3 regions of the Paenibacillus sp. Y568 genome follow, and region 1 is predicted to be linked to each of the others. Evidence: riboswitches for the same ligand, from Rfam matches in the RefSeq annotation. Region 1 holds a riboswitch; each other region holds the start of a gene.

Evidence for each region. A riboswitch is a leader RNA that binds a small molecule or an ion and turns the genes downstream of it on or off. The one in region 1 is predicted to bind thiamine pyrophosphate.
Region 2: it holds a riboswitch for thiamine pyrophosphate, as region 1 does, so the genes downstream of both, AC1D7X_RS18435 (thiamine phosphate synthase) here and AC1D7X_RS05740 (ABC transporter substrate-binding protein) in region 1, are expected to answer to the same signal.
Region 3: it holds a riboswitch for thiamine pyrophosphate, as region 1 does, so the genes downstream of both, AC1D7X_RS24960 (ABC transporter ATP-binding protein) here and AC1D7X_RS05740 (ABC transporter substrate-binding protein) in region 1, are expected to answer to the same signal.

What each region holds. Positions count from the first base shown of each region.
Region 1 covers NZ_JCAIUM010000003.1:130,004-134,268, forward strand. Annotated here, with positions in the region: gene AC1D7X_RS05730 (ABC transporter permease) at 1-372, opposite strand, end outside; gene AC1D7X_RS05735 (thiamine-binding protein) at 369-662, opposite strand; gene AC1D7X_RS05740 (ABC transporter substrate-binding protein) at 716-1,765, opposite strand; TPP riboswitch at 1,873-1,984, opposite strand; gene AC1D7X_RS05745 (pyridoxamine 5'-phosphate oxidase family protein) at 2,161-2,577, shown strand; gene AC1D7X_RS05750 (EAL domain-containing protein) at 2,726-3,760, shown strand; gene AC1D7X_RS05755 (glycoside hydrolase family 65 protein) at 3,910-4,265, opposite strand, start outside.
Region 2 covers NZ_JCAIUM010000014.1:12,682-16,946, forward strand. Annotated here, with positions in the region: gene AC1D7X_RS18410 (GNAT family N-acetyltransferase) at 1-50, opposite strand, end outside; partial or broken gene AC1D7X_RS18415 (thiazole synthase) at 206-757, opposite strand; gene thiS (sulfur carrier protein ThiS) at 771-974, opposite strand; gene AC1D7X_RS18425 (FAD-dependent oxidoreductase) at 971-1,492, opposite strand; gene AC1D7X_RS18430 (hypothetical protein) at 1,456-1,614, opposite strand; gene AC1D7X_RS18435 (thiamine phosphate synthase) at 1,697-2,326, opposite strand; TPP riboswitch at 2,482-2,585, opposite strand; gene murI (glutamate racemase) at 2,671-3,450, opposite strand; gene AC1D7X_RS18445 (immunity 53 family protein) at 3,544-3,831, opposite strand; partial or broken gene AC1D7X_RS18450 (DUF2264 domain-containing protein) at 4,002-4,265, opposite strand, start outside.
Region 3 covers NZ_JCAIUM010000031.1:4,980-9,244, forward strand. Annotated here, with positions in the region: gene thiM (hydroxyethylthiazole kinase) at 1-266, opposite strand, end outside; gene AC1D7X_RS24945 (ABC transporter substrate-binding protein) at 359-820, opposite strand; gene AC1D7X_RS24950 (ABC transporter substrate-binding protein) at 865-1,308, opposite strand; gene AC1D7X_RS24955 (ABC transporter permease) at 1,305-2,072, opposite strand; gene AC1D7X_RS24960 (ABC transporter ATP-binding protein) at 2,062-2,754, opposite strand; TPP riboswitch at 2,932-3,036, opposite strand.

The DNA of each region.
Region 1 (4,265 bases):
GATGATTTTAGGCAAAAGACCGAAACCGAACCAGATCATAAGGAGTGGTGCAAGAGCTATGGTAGGTATATTTTGACTGAGAATCAGTAGGGGGTACAAGGCCGATTTAAGAAAAGGAATAAGGTGTAACACAACGGCGATCATAAGGCCTACGGAGGTTCCAATGATGAATCCGACACCTGTTAATTCTACTGTAGCCAAAGTATGTTCCCATAATCCAGATGATTGAGCTGAAGCTTCACGAGTAATATCTATCGGAGAGGGTAGAATCCACTTCTCAATCTCAAAAAGTGAAGTACATAGTTGCCATAACCCTAACAAACAGATGACCGCCACAAGGGGCGGCCAGATTTTGTTCCACCCCAATCTCATGGACGATATTTCTCCGTTAACTTATCCATGCTGATCCCGTTTGGATTGTGGGCGATTTTGATCTGAGAAATAACACTTGGACTCCCTGCTTCAACAAGAGCCTTATGCATGTTCTTTACGATGTCTAGTAACTGACTAAGCTCACCTTCCATGGTGGTCTCAAGGGAATGAACCTCGTGTTTCACACCGGATTGTTGGATAACCTCAATAGCACGATCTACATAAGGAATAGAATCCTCATTTCCAGGGGTCTTCGGAATAACTTGAATACTTAATAGTGTGTTTGCCATAATTCATAATTCACCCTTTCAATATTTAATATGGGATTAACGGTTGATATATATCACTCAGCTAAAAAATCATTAGTATATGCTTGCTTCATATCCATTTGTTTATCAAGAAGCTTATGGCTGAACATCCAATCGGCATAACCTTGCCATACTTCTTCCTTTTGTTCACCCCAACGAGGTGCGTCGTCGGTATAGCGGGGACTAAGCCACTTTTGGCTTGCTAGAACTAAACCTTTATCCAGCTCAGGAACTGATTTACTAAGGATCCCAGCAGCTTCTTCAGGGTTATCAATGGCAAGTTGGTATCCTTTGGCTGTAGCTTTAAGGAAAGCTTTTACTAGCTCAGGGTCGTCTTTGATCTGCTGCTCATTGGTCACAATAACAGGTGTGTAATAGTCTAACTCTGGAGCATAATCCTTCACATATAACATATCGAGCGGCTCTTTACGTAGTTCAGCTTCTATACCGGTCCATGCATAGAATATCCATGCGAAATCGATGTCACGCTTAACTGCCGTAAAGTAATCAGCATCACCCATATTGATACTCTTCACTTTCTTAACATCCGAATTTTCTTTCTCCATGATTGAACTCATGATGGCTTCTTCTACAGGAGAACCCCATCCGCCGTATGATTTACCTTCGAAATCCTTCGGTGATGTAATGTTCCGATCTACAGGTGCAGCGAAGCCTGAGGTATTGTGTTGGATCACTGCCGCAATAGACACGAGAGGTACATCCTGCGTTCTTGCTTGCGTTACGCTCTCTTGGTAGCTAATTCCAAAAGGAACTGCGCCTGATGCAACCATCGTATCGGCACCACCCGATCCTGGTTGGACAATATCTACGTTCAGACCCTCTTCTTCATAGTAGCCTTGATCCTTCGCAACGTAGAGCCCGGTATGATTGGTGTTAGGAGTCCAGTCCAGCACAATCTTTACATCTCTTAATTTCTTAGGTTCTGTTGATGATCCGTCATTAGGTGATTCTGTAGACTGATTACTTGCTTGTGTTGTTGGATCATTCTTGTTACCTCCGCAGCCAGCTATTACGATCAATAGTAGGCACATTAGAAGTAGTGTCAGGGGGTGTTTCTTTCTCATCTGATTTCTCTCCTCTGTTGAGCTTGGTATGTTCCAAGTCCCGTTAGTATTCAACAAAAAAGCGCCCCGTAATCGGGACGCATGTGGGCGCAAGATAGATATGATAGATCACATATCGGGTTACGTTCCTACGCTGGCATTACCCAGATCAGGTATAAGGGTCAGTGTCTTGTGGGACACACTCTCAGCCGGCCAATTCCAGCACCCCTGTACATATGAAGTTAGGGTATTTCTACAAGAATTATAATCCAATACGGTATAAGTGTCCAGTAACCTAGAGAATAAATGGATATTGTGAATTGTGTACATGGTTGCGGTTCTTATGTTTAAAAGGTGGGTACAATAAGCATATGTGAGTCTTTTTCATACAACATGAGGAAAGGGAATGATTTTCTATGGAAAGAACCTTAACTGAGCAGGAAATATCGAAAGCACTAGACCATAATAAGATTTGTTCTCTCGCAACAATAGAAGGCAATAAGCCAAAGCAGAGATATATGGTGTTATATAATGAAGGATTGAGTATTCATTTAGCTACCAACAAAAAAACACATAAAGTTGAAGAGTTGAAGGAAAACCCTTACGTTTCATTGCTTATTGGATATGAGATAGGTGGAAGTAAAGAGGTTATTGAAATAGAGGGAACTTGTACCATCTGCACGGACGAAAGTCTAAAAGAGAAAGTATGGAATGATGATTTGAAAAAGTGGTTTGATGGTCCTGAAGATCCTAATTATGTCATTCTTGATATCTTCCCTAAACATATTTATTACACGGATAAGGATGACAAACAAAGACAATGGTTTGCATAGAGGGGAGAGTCGTGTGGTCTGAGACAAGGTCTCAGGCCATTTTTTGTCGATAGCAAGAGTTCGTGATAACAAATGTATCATCTAATAACAGATTAGCGTGGTATAATTAACTCAACATTTTTCGCCAATATATGTAAGGAGGAAATTCATGAGTTGCAGCGGATGTTCTGTCATACGACCAATAGAAGACCAAGGAATTGTACGTATCAAGCCCCTTAATAACTCACTGACACATATGCTACTACAACAAGGAATAGGTGCCGAAGTGATCGCTGATTGTACAGTTGTTCCTTACAACCAGAAAGAAGAGATATTCGACCTGTTGCATGTCTTGAAGACGCTTCCTCAAGAAGAGCGTACGCATATAAAAATCTTCATCACAGGACTGGGAATACATACGGAAGACAAGCATAGCTGGATTCCATTAGTTCAGTTGGAAGCAAGATTAGAGAATCAAAGCGTTGTAGATATGATTAGTCATGATAAATTTGCAAGCCATATGCAACCTATTGTAGATACAAATGAACAGATTATAGGTTTTGAGTTCTTGTTACGATCGGCACCAGGGTATCAATCATTCCAGCCTTATCAGTTATTTGAGGTAGCAAGACAAACGGGGTTACATTCCTTTCTTGATCGCGTAGCACGAATTACCGCTATTGAGACGAGTGCACAGTGGGTCCCTAATGGACTTAAGAGATTTATTAACTTTCTGCCGTCATCTATATACAACCCTAAACATTGTCTTAGTCATACATTTCAGGCGATTGATCGTTTGAATTTAATTCCTGGGGACTTTGTTTTTGAAGTTGTAGAGACGGAGAATATAGAACATTTACCACAGTTATTACATATATTTGATCTGTATCGAGAAAAGGGCATGTCCGTTGCATTAGATGATGTAGGATCAGGGTATTCTACAATTGAACTCATGTCGGAATTAAAGCCTGATTATGTGAAGATCGACCGTAGTTTAGTTGATCACTGTGATCAAGATCCAGTAAAACAGCGGGAAATCAATAGAATAACCGAAGCTGCATTACAGTTCAAAGGTCAAGTATTAGCAGAGGGAATAGAACGATATGAAGACTTCCAATTCTGTAAGGACGTAGGTATTAATCTGGCCCAAGGATACCTGTTTGGTAAACCTGCTGAGCGGCCACCACTTGATATGATGATATAAATTATGTTCTAGAATGATGGAATACCTATATAAGAAAGGGGCTTATCCCACAGGTCAAATGTTGACCTTCTGGGAGAGCCCCTTTGTATAAATATAAGACAATGGTGCCGTCTTTGAGAGAGGACGGCACCCGTTCTATTTGTGTGTAATTACAGACTAACTTTAATGTGACTTAATCCACCAACAGTATAATCATTGCCGTATACATTCACGTTAACAGATGCTTCAGTCTCATTACTAACGGTTACATCGTGTTCACCAACCGTAACTTTAAGACGAGAATTACGGAACATGACTTTGAAGGAGAATGAATTCCAGTGTCCAGGGTTGAATGGGTTCAAGCATAACACGCCATTCTTCACTCGAAGTCCTCCAAATCCGTGTACAACCGACATCCAAGTTCCTGCCATACTCGTTGTGTGACAGCCGTCTTCTGTATCATTGTTATAATTGTCGAGATCTAGACGAGAAGTACGTAGATACATCTCATAAGCTTTCTCTTTAT
Region 2 (4,265 bases), on a different contig from region 1:
ATATCATAGATTGTCTCTATATCATTTACACCACATAACCGAATCATCATTACCCCATCCTTTATTATCATTTTACTAAATATAACAAATAATGGTACAAACTTCATCAACGGTAAAATCATCACTAAGAAACCTAGACAGATCTCTCCGCTAGGCTGCTTGATATCATGTGAATTACGCTAGTAACAAACAAAAGTTACTCTACTTAAGTACTACTCCAACCCTCCATCGGACTACTTGCGGAGGCATACCTTTTCTTCGGAATTCTGCCTGCCTCGAATCCTAATCTACCTGCTGTAATAGCAAGTTTCATGGCTAAGGCCATCTTCACCGGATCTTGTGCCCCTGAAACAGCAGTATTAAGTAATACGGCATCTGCCCCAAGCTCCATAGCAAATGCTGCATCCGCAGGACTTCCTATCCCTGCATCCACAATGACAGGAACTGTTGCTTGCTCAATAATAAAAGATAGGTTCAACGGATTAATGATACCTTGACCTGTTCCAATGGGTGACGCACCCGGCATGATGGCATGAACACCTAAATCTTGTAGCCTTTTGGCTAACAACACATCATCTGATGTGTAGGGCAGAACGATAAATCCTTCATGTAATAACATCTCTGAGGCTTTTAACGTCTCCACTGGATCGGGTAACAGCGTCTTCCAATCCCCAATCACTTCAACCTTAATCATATCGCATAATCCAGATGCCTTCGCTAATTTAGCACTCCGAACCGCCTCTTCTGCTGTTGTAGCTATCTTCCAGATGTTAGCCACCCCCTACAAAATGAACGATCTCAACTCGGTCTCCATCCGATAAATGCGTCTTGTCATGATCTGATTTTTCTAAAATTTGCTTATTCAACTCGAAAATAAGCATCTTGTTCTCCAAGCCAAAATGTACTAATACGTCTGCCATTTTCCTACAATCATTAGGAATATCAATTCGTTCTCCATTAACTTCGATCATCATACTGGAGCCCCTTCCTTGTCTAGCACACTTTTCTCATGCCGATCTACTCGATAAGCCTCTAGAGAAAGCTCCTCTTCCTTCTTTCCTTCGACCCAATCTGCTACAAGCTTCCCAGTCATTGGACTAAGTAGAATACCATTACGATAGTGACCTGTTGCAACATATAATCCTTTCCACTGAGGATGTTCACCCAAATAAGGTAACCCATCCAGTGTCTGTGGACGTAAACCGCTCCAAACACGCTCCCACTCTGCGTCAACAATATCTGGTAAGAGTCGCTTCGCTGCATCTAACAGTTTGGAGATGCCACCTAGAGATACCCTTCGATCATAGCTATGTGCGTTCGCCGTTGCTCCAACCACGATACGTCCTCCCTTCTTCGGAACTAAATAGCATCCGTGACTAACTATTGTGGATTGAAGTAGTGGGATATGACTCAAAACAGAGAAACACTCTCCCTTAACCGGATAAATTGGACATGTTACTCCAACCTGTGCAAGAAGAGATCCGCTCCACACTCCTGAAGGAATGATTTCACCTCAGTAAACTCTTTTATTTGTGCTCCAAGGGCTACTGCAGCTTGTGCAAATGCTGCGCACAATTCAGGAGCATCGACTTGACTGTCCTCTTCTATTCGCATCGCCCCTCATATGTTCTATTTGCTTCATCTGATCATTGTCCTCCTTCATTTGTAAGTACTTACTTCATCTTTCGCTTCGAAATCACTCCTTTAGAACCCATATACTTTGACTGTCTAATGCCTCACGATAGTCTTTTACGGACTTTAAGGGATTATGGCTTTCTGTAATACCCGATAATACTGCAATACCAGCAGCTCCAGATGTCATGATCTGATGCACATGATCCGGCTTAATCCCTCCAATCGCAATAACTGGAATAGAAACTTTTTGCACCACTTCCTCTAATGCTCGTATTCCTCTGGCTGCCTGGTTAGGCTTAGAATCTGTCGGAAAGATATGCCCATACATCAAATAATCAGCACCTTCATTGCACATCGCTACTGCTTCATCGACATCATGAACAGAACGTCCTATTAACATTCTCGGAAAATCTCGCCTTACTACCTGTACTTGTAAGCTATGGCTACCTAATTGGACTCCCAGCGCACCCGTCGCCCAAGCAATGTCCACTCGATCGTTAATTATTACTTTACTGAGAGGAACTCCACCTGCATTCATAGCTAGTGCTCCTTCCCAGATTTCAGACGCACTGCATAATTTCTCCCGTAAATGAAAGGCAGTCACATAAGGATGTATAAGCGCTGCTATCTTCGCAAAGTGCTCCAAATTGGATTGACCATTAGAGATCACATGTAACTCTCTCGCCGTCACTGCAATCAACCTCCCTTCCCCCTGACTACTCTTCTCGTTAACAACATGTAAACATAGAAATCAACAAAAAGGGCCACCTTCTACATAGAAGGTGGCCCTATAACTATAGTAAAAATAATGTAAACGTATATACGCATACAAAACTTATGATAACCATGTCTTTGAGCTCACTTCCCTACGCTGGTATAATCCAGATCAGGTTCAAAGGGTTTGGAATTATCCATTCCGTCTCAGCCAAATAGCACCCCTAGTGATCTAACGTATTTAATTAAAATTCATAGTAACATAAATATTGGAAAAATAGAAACCTTTTTTTCTAAAGATAACATTTCGTTATCACCCAATTACGTTACTTTATTTAAGACGATTCCCAGTGCTCTTTCCATCTTTAGCACGTATCCTGAATCACGACTCGAGCATAAAAGGGTGGTCTTCGTTTCTCCTTGAGCATTCCGTTGAAGATTACCTTTTAACACTTTTCTTAATCGATTCACAGTACCCTTACTTCCATCAACGATATGAATATGATCGGGTAACATTTGTGTTAATATGTCTTTATAAAAGGGATAATGCGTACACCCTAGAACAATCGTTCCATATGTACTGAGATCGAATTCTGATAGTTTACACTTGAAGTACTCTACTATCGTATCCGTATCGAAATTTAAATCCTCACAGAATTCAACTAACTCGGGTAATGGTAACGAATCTACGATGCATTGATCATCTATTCTAGATACTAAATCTGTGTACTTAGATAATCTCAAAGTCAACGGAGTAGCAAAGACAAGCACTCTTTTTCCCGTTGATCTAGTTATCTCTATAGCCGGTTTAACAGCAGGTTCCATACCCACAATGGGTATACGATAAGTACTTCTTAATTCTGCAACCGCTATACTGGTTGCCGTGTTACAAGCTATGACGATCGCCTTCACTTGTTGTTCTTTCATCAGCGTTTCAATTGCAGTTTTTACATACCGTTTTACTTCTTCCGTTGATTTGGTTCCATAAGGAACATGAAGTGTATCCGCATAATAAATATACTCCTCCTGTGGGAGTTGCTTGATGGCCTCAGCTAGTACCGTTAATCCGCCTAATCCTGAATCAAAAAAAGCTATTTTCATTGGTTTCACCTTTCAACATCTGCTTTTAAAAATAAACACTATTCTTCTATTCCATCATAATCATTGAGAAAATAGGTATCTCTAATCTCTAACCTATCCTTCTGCCCATTCCTTAAAGAGCTGTATCATCTCTTCTAGATTACGTAATCCACCCGCACCTTCAAAATAACCCTCTTTAATCCAACATCTTACCCAGTCATTGTCATCTCGATCGAGGATAATTTCATTTAAAGGTTTACCTTCCAATTCCGTTTCAAGTAATGGAATGGTCACTCTCCATCCTGGCGTATCTATGGATTCAATCTTCAATACATGGGTTTGCTCCCATTCATCATCACAATAACTTGCATACCAGCTTTCTAACCATTTCAGATAACTCATCTGTCTCAGCCTCTTTCTACTTCTTTATATGTTACGTCATGCCCATCCAAATCATTTCTATTCTTTATGATATATCAAAACCTCCTATTTGTTTAATTCTAATGTAATGAAAATATTTACATTTACAATTCCGCCACTTACGCCACTTCTGTACACTACATTCAAATCATTCAGTCCATCTTGATTGTAATTAACATTCCACGCTGCGTCGTAATCATGATCTCTTTGGTTTCGATACGCACATTCAATGAATCCATGGGATCAATTTGTGTGCATCGTTCCTTGCCTGATGTTCCTGACTCACCGAGTACAGCGGATATCAACCAATGGACACCTGACTCCAACCTTGCTTGTAGCGTTGGAATCCCTGTTCGGGTCTGCATAATGTTCGTATTCGCATTTGCATAAATAATATCAGCTTGCGTATACCCCTT
Region 3 (4,265 bases), on a different contig from region 1:
GGATCAAAAACGACGGGAACATGATTCTCATTGGCTGATTGACCTGCGATAAGGATTGATTCTACAATCCGTTCATTCAGAGTACCCATGTTGAGTAGAACGGCATCTGCAAGTTTTGCCACTTCGGCAACTTCTTCTTGGCCATCTGCCATAAAGGGGGAGGCACCTAAGGCAAGTAACCCATTTGCAGTGAAATTGGTAACTACCGTATTGGTTATGTTGTGAACAAGTGGATTCTTTTGACGTACCTTTTGTAGAAATGACATCATTATTTCCTCCTTAGAATGAATTAGAAATTGATAAATGCATCATTAACGTCTATCGATTTGGATAGCAGCTTGTTACTGATTAACCATTGTTAAACGTTCTTCCATGATTCTGGAGCTTGGTATCCGAAAGGATGGCCTTCAGGGTCCATAAGAGGTAATAGAATCTGTAAGCTCTTCGTTTCTATTTCTTTATCGAGTGGTGATGTCTGGTCTTCATGTTCGAAAAGTATAGAAAGAGCTTGATCAGGATGTTGTTGTATGTATTCTTGCCCTTCGCCAATGGCTGTAATAAATTTAGCCAATAGCTCATGGTTCTCTTTCATACCTTGATCGCTTGCGACAAGTACGAGTTCATAATAATCGGGTACTCCATAATCTGTAGGATTCATAGCGAGCATGGGGTGCCCTTGCTTAGCTAGGATCAGTTGTTCGTGATTGATGAAACCACCCATTATGGCATCAACTTTTGAAGTAGCGATTGATGGAATCAGATCATAACCTAGATTGACCATGTTGACCTTCTCAGGATCTCCTCCATCGTTCCTAATCATCGCTTCATATAGAGGAATGGACGAGTATCCAACGGTTGTACCTACTAGGTCTTTAGGGGAATAATTGTTCCATCAGCAGGCACCATGAGATGATTGAGCGGATGTCTCACGATTGCGGAGATCGATTTCACTGGAATATGTTCACCGCGTGCCATAAGTACCTGTGGTTGATAGCTAAGGGACAGATCAATTTGTCCAGCGGCAACTAATTTTAAAGAGTCGTTGGTATCTGCTGGCATTTGAATCGTAACGTTTAATCCTTGTTCCGCGAAATATCCATTCTTTTGTGCTGCGTACAAGAAGGAATGAACAGCATTTGGATACCAATCGAGCATGATCGATAGGTCTTGAAGTTGTTCTTTTTCCGCAGATGAAGAGAGTTGCGAAGTGACTTGCTGCTGTGAACTCGTTCCATAACGACAACCTGTGATTGATAAAAGAGTGCATATTAGTAGTATGGTTATCGTTGCTTTCCTAGTTGATGTCATTTCGTAGTTCCTCTCCTCTTAAGAAATTGTTTCTCTAAGATTACAATCAACATAAAAAGGGAAATGCCAAGTAAAGAGAGGATAAGTATGAATGCGAACATGGCATCTGTATGCATATTGCTCGACATTCGACGACTAAAGTAACCTAACCCCTTCGTACCTCCTAACCATTCGCCAATGGTAGCTCCCACGACACAATATACGATGGAGAGCTTCAGTCCTGAGAAAAAGGAAGGCAAGGCCAGCGGAACTTCAATCTTCCGAAGAATATCCCAACGGTTAGCTCCCATCGTCATCAGTAGCTCTATATAATCGCGATCACCCTTCTTAAGGCCATCATAAGTACTCACAACGATCGGAAAGAAGGCCGTCAGGAAGATCACGGCAACTTTGCTCCAAAGGGTGTAACCAAACCACATGATGAAGATAGGAGAAAGTGCGATTAAAGGTATAGTCTGGCTAATAATCAAGAAAGGATAGAAAGCTTTCTCAATTGAACGAAAGATATGCATAGCCGTAGCCAAAATAGTGCCAACGATGACAGAGAATATAAAACCTAAAGAAACCTCTTCTAAAGTAGCGATCAAATGTTGACCAAGCAATAGCTGCCGATTGTTGAATAATGCACGGACAATTGAGCTTGGCGCGGGAATAATAAAAGAAGGGACCCAGCCTAATGTGACAACGGACTCCCAAGATAGTAAGAGTACAAGTAAGACAAGTACAAACCATCCATAATCAAGTGCCCAGCGTTTAAGTAACATGTAGTCGTCTCTCCAAATTCTGTCTCAATTCTATAAACTGAGGGTCGTAGTTCATTTCGTAATGTCTCGGTCTAGGGAGATTTACGACGATTTCTTGTATTCCTTGATCACTGTCATGGGACATAAGGAAGATTCGGTCACTTAATAGAATAGCTTCTTCTAAATCATGTGTAATGAAGAGAACCGTCTTATGTAGCTCATCCCAAAGTTCAAGTAACCAACGATGCATGTCTCTTTTTGTCATGGCGTCAAGTGCACCAAAGGGTTCATCTAGTAGCATTAAATCTTGGCCCGTAATTAGTGTTCTGAGAAAAGCGACACGTTGTCGCATACCACCGGATAATTCATCTGGAAAGGCAAGTTCATATTTTCCTAAGCCGAGGCGGTGTAAGATTTCCTTAATCTCTGTGATAGTATCCTCTTTGTTTCTACGGGATTGTTCTCGATTAAGCTCCCAAGGGAGTAGACAATTGTCTAGAACGGTTCGCCAGGGTAGAAGGAGATCCTTTTGAGGCATATATGCGACTGTTCCTAATCGATGTGTGACTTGTTCTCCATGTATCCGAATTTCCCCACTTAGGGGCTCTAAAAGTCCAGCGATTAACTTGAATAGGGTACTCTTGCCACAACCACTTGCTCCAATAATGGAAATGAATTCACCTGCATGAACTTGGAGGGACAACTGTTGAAACAGCGGAGATTCATTAGGTCGGTGTGCAAAAGAGTAGGATAAATCATGTAGTGATAAAATTGGTGGGATCCCCTCGCTTTCTGTAAAATAAACAAATAAAGACCCAACCATTTCCGGAGGGAAATGAGTGGGTCAAAAAGTCCAATCAAGCTAATCATCGCATGAGTTGAAGATTTCGTTCCACTTCCCTCCGCTGGTATAATCCAGATCAGGTTCCAAGGGTCCGGAAATTCTTAGCTCCATCTCAGTCGTTAGACTCCCCTAGTGAAATACAAAGGTCTTATTCAATTAATAACCCATCCAATATAACATACTTTGGATATAAGTAAATAGAGGAATCAATGTTGGTCTCTTGATTACGTATCGTGATCACGGACAGCGCGTCCTCAACTTTGAAGGGTGAAAGTGGGGTAGGGCTGTTTTTTTGTCATGCAAATTTGATGAGTGAAGGATTGAAGAAAGGAAACGATCGGATATATAGATAAATATATATATATAGCTACACATGCATCTGGTTAACATCGAACGAGATGTGTCGCGTAGCTCTGGTATTTTGTTTAGTATATTGGATAAGGTAAATGGGAAATAGTTGATAAGGTAATAGAAGAGTATATAAGGAAAGTGGAAAAGAGTCGGTGAAAGTAATGAAAAGGAGTGGGTATAAAGTAAATAGAATTGAGTAGGGGAAAGTGAAATAGTTGATATAAGGTAAATAGAAAGTAGTGGAGGTAATTTAAATAGAAAACAGTTAGTGGATACTCGCTACACATTGAGGAACTTAACAATATTGATGTAACGTTCAAGGCCTATGGCGACGCAAGTATCAAGGCTAATAGCTAATACTAACTAATAACGAAGACTATAGGTGTTATGCGAGCGAAAAGTAATATTTGTGGTTAGGAGACTTACAACTTCTGATTTTGTTCAGTCTCTAAATACTTGGAAAAGAAATGCCAAATAACAATAACAATATTGAATATTCAATACGAATATGAGTGTAACTTGAATTTGCAATTCATCAAGTAGGCGATATTTGTTAAAAGGAACATGAAATAACAGGAATTCTCCTGTTATTTATGACTTGTACACTCTTAGCAGAACACTTAGCTACAAATTTCCTGTTAAATGAAATGATCAGCCACCATGTGGGGTTAGAAGGACTGTATTATATCGATTGAGACCCACCGATTGGCGTAACGCGGACTGCATTACCTCGGTTAACATAACGCGGACTGCATTACCTTGGTTAGCGTAACACGACTGCATTACCTAGATTGAGATACCACCGATCCATGTAACAAGGATTGCATTACCTCGATTGACGAACAAGGAACGTATTACTTCGATCCACGTATCGGGGAACGCATTACGTCAATTGACGTAACAAAGATTGTAATACTTCGATCCACGCAACAACGAACGCATTACTTCAATCGATGTATTACAGAATACGTCCCTATTCCACGGCCCAAAATTACCGCCACTTAAGCTTCTACAGCTTA